DNA from 2 places in the Streptosporangium sp. CA-115845 genome. Region 2 is predicted to be linked to the other one. Evidence: riboswitches for the same ligand, from Rfam matches in the RefSeq annotation. Region 2 holds a riboswitch; the other holds the start of a gene.
What was found. Region 2 has a riboswitch for cobalamin ahead of cobN (cobaltochelatase subunit CobN). Riboswitches for the same ligand answer to the same signal wherever they lie in the genome.
Positions count from the first base shown of each region.

Region 1: it holds a riboswitch for cobalamin, as region 2 does, so the genes downstream of both, ACQP0P_RS30390 (ribonucleoside-diphosphate reductase subunit alpha) here and cobN (cobaltochelatase subunit CobN) in region 2, are expected to answer to the same signal.

Region 1 is NZ_CP191988.1:6,285,350-6,289,200, forward strand. Features, by position in the region: gene ACQP0P_RS30390 (ribonucleoside-diphosphate reductase subunit alpha) at 1-1,747, opposite strand, end outside; cobalamin riboswitch at 1,864-2,065, opposite strand; gene ACQP0P_RS30395 (Bug family tripartite tricarboxylate transporter substrate binding protein) at 2,070-3,092, opposite strand; gene glmS (glutamine--fructose-6-phosphate transaminase (isomerizing)) at 3,226-3,851, opposite strand, start outside.
Region 2 is NZ_CP191988.1:3,322,541-3,326,391, reverse strand. Features, by position in the region: gene ACQP0P_RS17245 (precorrin-3B synthase) at 1-1,408, opposite strand, end outside; cobalamin riboswitch at 1,423-1,624, shown strand; gene cobN (cobaltochelatase subunit CobN) at 1,660-3,851, shown strand, end outside.

The sequences.
Region 1 (3,851 bases), 3.0 Mb from region 2:
CGTAGCAGCCGGCGATGGAGGCGATCGTGGCCGTGGGCGCGATCGCGATCATCAGCGAGTTACGCAGCCCCGTTCCGGCGATCCGCTCCCTGAGCTCCGTCCACGCGGCCGACGTCGCAGCCCCGTAGTGGTCGGGGTGGAGCACCCCGGCGGCGGCCCTGGTCTCCTGGTACGAGGGGTGGCGGCCCCGCTCCGCGGCCAGGTCCGAGGAGGTCCGGTAGGCGGCCAGCGCGATCTCCTCGGAGATCCGGGTGGACAGCTCCAGCGCCCGCGGCGAGTCGAACGGCAGCCGCAGCGTGAACAGCACGTCGGCCAGGCCCATCACGCCGAGCCCGATCGGGCGCCACCTCTGGTTGGCGGCCCGAGCCTCGGGGGTCGGGTAGAACCCCAGGTCGATGGTGCGGTCGAGGAACCGCACGGCGGTGCGGACCGTCGCGCGCAGCCGCGCCCAGTCGACGCCGTCTCCGGAGTCCGGAGACAGGTGGGCGGCCAGGTTGATCGAGCCGAGGTTGCAGACCGCGGTCTCGGCGTCGCTGGTGACCTCGAGGATCTCGGTGCAGAGGTTCGACAGATGGATGACGTTTTCCGGCCTGGCCGTCTGGTTGGAGGTCCGGTTGGCCGCGTCCTTGAAGGTCATCCAGCCGTTGCCGGTCTGGGCGAGCGTGCGCATCATCCGGCCGTACAGGGTGCGGGCGGGGAGCTGCGTGGTGAACCGGCCCTCGGCCTCGGCGGCCCGGTAGGCGTCGTCGAACGCGGCGCCGTACAGGTCGGTGAGGTGCGGAACATCCTTGGGGTCGAACAGTGACCACACGCCGTCGGCCTCGACCCGGCGCATGAACTCGTCGGGGATCCAGTTGGCCAGGTTCAGGTTGTGCGTGCGGCGAGCCTCCTCGCCGGTGTTGTCGCGCAGTTCGAGGAACTCCTCGATGTCGGCGTGCCAGGGCTCCAGGTAGACGCAGGCCGCGCCCTTGCGGCGGCCGCCCTGGTTGACCGCGGCGACGCTTGCGTCCAGGGTGCGCAGCCAGGGCACGATGCCGTTGGAATGGCCGTTGGTACCGCGGATCAGCGAGCCCCGCGAGCGGATCCGGCTCCAGGCGATCCCGATGCCCCCGGCGTACTTCGACAGCCGTGCGACCTGCCCGTAGCGCTCGTAGATGGCCTCCAGCTCGTCGCGGGGCGAGTCGAGCAGGAAGCACGAGGAGAGCTGGGGCCGGCGCGAGCCGGAGTTGAACAGCGTGGGCGAGCTGGGCAGGTAGGACAGGGTGGCCATGAGCGTGTACAGCTCGGCGGCCTCCTCGACGGTCTCGGACAGGCCGCAGGCCACCCGGAGGAAGAAGTGCTGCGGGCGCTCCAGCACCTTGCGGGTGCGCGGGTGACGCAGCAGGTAGCGGTCGTAGACGGTACGCAGCCCGAAGTACTCGAATCTGGCGTCGGCGTCCGGCTCGATGAGCGCGTCCAGGACCCCGGCGTGGGCGGCCACGAACTCCGCGAGCCCGTCGGCGATCAACCCCGCCTCGTGCGTCGCGGCGACCGACTCGGAGAAGTCGCGGACGCCGTGCTCGGCGGCCTCGTCGGCGATCAGCTCGGCCAGCAGCGCGGCGGCGACCCTGGAGTTCTCGGGGTCGGTGATCACCCGGGCCGCCGCCTCGTCGATGGCCAGCCTGCGATCGACCGGCGCGTTCCCGGCGTTCTCCGCCACGGTTCCCGCCGCGGTCCCTGCTGAGATCCCTGCCAAGGCCTGTGTCACGTGGTGTTCCTCGCTCGCTCTGACTTCCCCGTACGGCTCCGCCGGAGGGGCACGCGTCCGCGAGCGATCCCGGGCACGCCGGACCGCCTCGTTCCGCGGGCCCTCCCACGAGGCCCTGGACAATCACGTCACCGGCAGGTCTTCGGACTCACGGGCGCCCTGCGCGTGCCTACCGGCCGTCGCTTCCCAGGCATGGTTCACCCAGTGCTCACATGACGGCTTTCGTTCCCGTTCACCGCTGCGGGGCAGTCCCGGAATCTCACCGGGTTCCCTCTTGCCTCGCCCCTCCCGGGGCGAACCAGCAACGAGCAGGATCCTACATCTAGGGGCGCCTGACGCAACTACCCCAACAAGTTGTGTCGGAGGACTTCAGTAGCCCGAGCTCGTGGAGCACCCCGCGGGTGCGGGCCGTCTCGGTGAAGAGCCACTGGCGGAAGTCGTCACCGCTGAGGTAGACCCGGCTCCATCCATTGGCCGCGCACAGGGCGCGCCAGCGCGGCGCGGCATCGATCCTGTCACACAGGGCGATCGCGGCGTCCCGGTCCGTCTGGCTCATGCCCTTGGGTCCCAGCAGGCCGCACCAGTCGCTGTACTCCAGCCGGACCTCGACCTCCAGGAGCGTCGGCGCGTCGATCCCGTCGAGCCGGTTGCCCGAGGAGACCACCAGGGGACGCAGGCGGCCCGCGATGATCTCGGGCCGCAGGGCGCGGGCCGACCCCAGCAGGGCCGCCACCCGTCCGACCTGGAGCGCCTCGGCGGCATCCTCGGCGCCAAGGAACCCCGCGTACTCCAGCAACCGGGCGTCCACCCCGAGGCACTTGCCGATCATGCCGTAGAGCACGTGGTCGGAACCGCCCTCCGGCCGGCCGCCGACCGTCAGCACCGCCGGGTTGCGGCGCAGCTCCGCGGCGAAGTCCTCGAAGGTGCGCAGGCGGGAGTCCGAGGGGACGACCAGGACCGTCCAGTCGCCGACCAGGCGGGCGAGAGGGGTGGTGGCGTCCACCACCGCGGCGGTGTTGGCGATCTCCGCGGCCGTCACCATCGGCATCGCGGTGACGAGCAGCCTGCCCTCGCGTGTGAACGAGCCGCGTACGGCGCCGAACGCGTCACGCGGGACGGAAGCCAGGGCTCCCGGCCGCTCGACGGCCATGGCGGAGCGCGCCAGCCCCGACAGGACCAGGACGGAGGCGAGCCGGCCCGCGATCCCGTCCCAGCCGTGGCCGTCGGCGGTGGGTTCGAGGATGCTCAGGCGGCCCACGGCCACGTCGGCGGAATCACCGGTCAGGTCGCAACCCGCGACGACCATGGCACCCGCCACCAGCGCGAAAAACCTCCTACGGCGCATAAGCGCCCCTTCCCCCAAGAACCCCCTATACCATAGGTTACCGCTTTATCACTATCCGTTATAGATCGGGGGTGTCACTGCGGCCCACCCCCCGGTGGGGCGACCATCGTCGGCGGTCGCCCCGGGAGCCGTCTCACTCCACCGTGACGCTCTTGGCCAGGTTGCGGGGCTTGTCGACGTCCCGCCCCAGTGCCACGGCGGCATGGTAGGCGAAGAGCTGGAGCGGGATCGACAGCAGGATCGGGTCCAGCTCGGTCTCGTTCCTGGGCACCACGACGCAGTCGTCGGCCAGCTTGGGGTCGGCCGTGCGGTGACCGACCATGAGCACCCGGCCGCCCCGGGCGCGGATCTCACCCAGCGTGGTGAGGTTCTTGTCCAGCAGTTCGTCGTCGGGGACGATCGCCACGGTCGGCATGTCCGGGCCGATCAGCGCCAGCGGCCCGTGCTTGAGCTCGCTGGCCGGGTACGCCTCGGCGTGCACGTAGGAGATCTCCTTGAGCTTCTGCGCGCCCTCGCGGGCCACCGGATATCCCCGGACCCGGCCCACGAACATCATGCTCGGCGCCTCGGCGTACTTCTGCGCCAGCTCCTTGAGCCGCGGCTCCAGCGCCAGGATCTCCTTGATCTGGTCCGGCAGCCTCCGCAGCCCCTCGCAGATCCGGCGGCCGTCTGCGGGAGACAGGTCACGCACCCGGCCCAGGTGCAGCGCGAGCAGCGCGAAGGCCACGGCGGTCGAGGTGAACGCCTTCGTGCTCGCCA
Region 2 (3,851 bases):
CCACGACCCGGCCGCGCGGGCGTCCGCACCGCCGCTCGCAGCCCGACCAGTGCACGGGGAGCGCACGGGTGCGGCCCCGCGAGGGGTGGACGCCGTCAGGACCGTCCACACCGGACTCGAAGCCGGTGCCGCCGTTCGCATGGACGTCGGCATGGACGTCGGCATGGACGTCGGCATGGACGTCGGCATGGACGTCGGCATGGACGTCGGCATGGACATCGGCGAGGGCCTTGGCGCATCCGGGCCGGCCGGCGCAGGCGGTCAGGCCCAGCCACGGCGACGCCGGGTCGCCGACCAGGCCCGCGGCCGTGAGCGTCGCCCGCCAGCCGTCGGCCTCCGGCGGCGGCAGGTCGGGGACGACGATCGTCCGCCACGGCGTCACCCGGACCTCTCCCCCGCCGTGCTCGGCCGCCTGGGCGAGCGCCTCCAGCTGGGCCGCCGTGAGCCGTCCGAGCGCGGCGAGAACGGTGAGGGCCGACCTTCCGTCACGCTGCGCGGCGACCCCGATCGTGCCGCCGTCCGCCGTTCGCGCCCGTCGTACGGCGGGGGCGGACAGCCGGAGAGCCGGCTCCGCCCCGAGCCCGCGAGCCGAGACCCGTCCTGGGCCGTCGGTCAGCTCGGCGAGCCGCCAGGCGCCCGACCTCTGCTCGGCGCGCTCGGCCAGGAACGCCTCGGCGACCACGAGCATGCCAGTGACCGCGGAGCAGACGGGTGCGCGCAGCCCCAGGTCGGCACCGGCGAGCAGCAGCGCCACCTCGGAGACGTCCGCCGAGGCGTCCACCGGATCGACCGGCAGCAGCGTGACGTCCGCGCCGAGAGCCGCCATGTCGCCCGAGCCGTCGTCGAGCGCGAAGAGGAACCGGCCGGGCAGGTCGGCGAGCACGGGCCGGGCGCGGAGTTCCCCGTCCAGCTCGGACACGAGCGGACGGACGTCGAGCAGGCTCGCGGGTGCCCGCCCGGCCAGGGGTGAGGCCACGATGTTGCGTACCCGCTCATGCGTGGCCGACGGCAGCAGCCCGGCGGCGGCCAGCCGCACGGCGAAGTCGGATGCCGGGGAAAGCCGCCGACCGTCGTCCGGAACGCGCGTGTCGTCGCGTGCGAAGGCCCCGGCCGGAGAGGACCCGGCGCCTGGAACGCGCGTGTCGTCGCGTGCCGGGTGCACGACGGGAAGGGGCTCGCCGTCCTGTGGCGGAAGGCCGCGTACCTGGAGGTTCGCCCGGGAGGTCAGCTCGATCACGCCGGATCCGAGCTCCCGGGCGGCGGCGGCGACCACGCGGAGCTGACGCGCCGTGAGCGCCCCGCCGGGAACCCGGATCCGCGCCAGGCCGCCGTCGGCCGCGGCGTGCACCTGGAGCGCTCCGGGACACGCGTCGGTCCGGGTTCTTCCGGGAGGGTCGGTTATTGACACGCAGTGGATGGTAGCTCCCATTTCTTTACGGATGTCCGCCTGGCATAGTGTGACCTAGGCGACGGCGCAGGGAGGAAGCCGGTGTGAAACCGGCGCGGTCCCGCCACTGTAACCGGGGAGCGAACCCCACCGAAGGCCACGGTCCGGCAACGGGCGGGAAGGCCGGGGTGAGCGTTGATCCGGGAGCCAGGAGACTCCTGCCGTCGCGATGACGACGACCCGGGGCGAGGACCCCGAGGGAGGACTTCCGCATGCGTTCCGTGCCACCCGCACCGCCCGCGCCACCAGCCGTCCTGCTGCTGTCGACCTCCGACACCGACCTGCTCAGCGCGCGGACGAGCGGCGCGAACTACCGGCTCGGCAACCCGGCGAGGCTGTCCGCCGAGGATCTGCCCGCGCTGACCGAGGGCACGGACCTCGTGGTCGTGCGACTGCTCGGCGGCCGGCGGGCATGGCAGGACGGGCTGGACGCGCTGCTCGCCGACCGGCGGCCCATCGTGATCCTCGGTGGCGAGCAGGCCCCCGACGCCGAGCTGATGGAGCTGTCCACGGTGCCCGGCGGGGTCTGCGCCGAGGCGCACGCCTACCTCGCGCACGGCGGTCCGGCGAACCTGGCCCAGCTGCACGCCTTCCTCTCCGACACGGTGCTGCTCACCGGGTACGGCTTCGCACCGCCCGTGCCCACCCCGAGCTGGGGCCCCCTCGAACGTGTCGCGCGACGCACCGAGGGCCCCGTCATCGGCGTGCTCTACTACCGCGCGCACCACGTCGCGGGCAACACCGCCTTCGTCGAGACGCTCTGCCTGGCCATCGAGGAGGCGGGCGGCCAGGCCCTGCCCGTCTACTGCGGTTCCCTGCGCAGCGCCGAGCCCGACCTGTTCGACACGCTCCGGGCCGCGGACGCCCTGGTGGTCACCGTGCTCGCCGCCGGGGGCACCCGCCCGGCGACCGCCTCGGCGGGCGGGGACGACTCCGCGTGGGACGTCGGCGCGCTCGCCGAGCTGGACGTGCCGATCCTGCAGGGCCTCTGCCTGACCACGGGAAGGGACGCCTGGCGGGAGAACGACGACGGCCTGTCCCCGCTCGACGCGGCCTCCCAGGTGGCGATCCCCGAGTTCGACGGGCGGATCATCACCGTGCCGTTCTCCTTCAAGGAGGTCGACGACGAGGGCCTGACCGTGTACGTGGCCGATCCCGAGCGGGCCTCGCGGGTGGCCGGCATCGCGGTACGGCACGGCCTGCTCCGGCACGTCCGGGCGCCGGAACGGCGGATCGCGGTGATGCTGTCGGCGTACCCGACCAAGCACTCCAGGATCGGCAACGCGGTCGGCCTGGACACCCCCGCCAGCGTGGTCAGGCTGCTCACGGCCATGACGGAGGCCGGGTACGACCTCGGAGACGGTTTCCCCGGCGTGGCGGAGCGGGACGGCGACGCGCTGATCCACGCGCTGATCGCGGCGGGTGGCCAGGACCAGAACTGGCTCACCGAGGAGCAACTGGCCGCGAACCCGGTGCGGATCCCGGCCGCGCGCTACCGGGCGTGGTTCGAGACGCTGCCCGAGGACCTGCGGCATGGCATCGAGGCGCACTGGGGGCCGCCGCCGGGCGGGTTGTTCGTCGACCGGAGCCGCGATCCCGACGGCGAGATCGTGCTGGCCGCGCTGCGCGCGGGCAACCTCGTGGTGATGGTCCAGCCGCCGCGCGGCTTCGGGGAGAACCCGGTCGCCATCTACCACGACCCCGACCTGCCGCCGAGCCACCACTATCTGGCCGCCTACCGGTGGCTGGCCGACGACTTCGGCGCGCACGCGATCGTGCACGTCGGCAAGCACGGCAACCTGGAGTGGCTGCCCGGCAAGTCGGCGGGGATGTCGGCCTCCTGCGGCCCCGACGCGGCGCTCGGCGACCTGCCGCTGGTCTACCCGTTCCTGGTGAACGACCCCGGTGAGGGCACCCAGGCCAAGCGGCGGGCGCACGCCGTACTGGTCGATCATCTGGTGCCGCCGATGGCCCGCGCGGAGACCTACGGCGACATCGCCCGGCTGGAGCAGTTGCTGGACGAGCACGCCTCGATCGCGGCCATGGACCCGGCCAAGCTGCCCGCCATCCGGGCGCAGATCTGGACGCTGATCCAGGCCGCCAGGCTCGACCACGACCTGGGCGTCGACGACCGGCCGCAGGACAGCGGGTTCGACGACTTCCTGCTGCACGTCGACGGCTGGCTCTGCGAGGTCAAGGACGTCCAGATCCGCGACGGCCTGCACGTGCTCGGCAGCGCCCCCGAGGGGAAGGCCCGCGTCGACCTCGTGCTGGCCATGCTCCGCGCCCGCCAGATCTGGGCCGGTCAGGAGGCACTCCCCGGCCTGCGTGAGGCCCTCGGCCTGGCCGAGGACGGCGGCGCCGCGAGGGTGAGCGTGGACGAGGCCGAGTCGCTGGCCCGCGC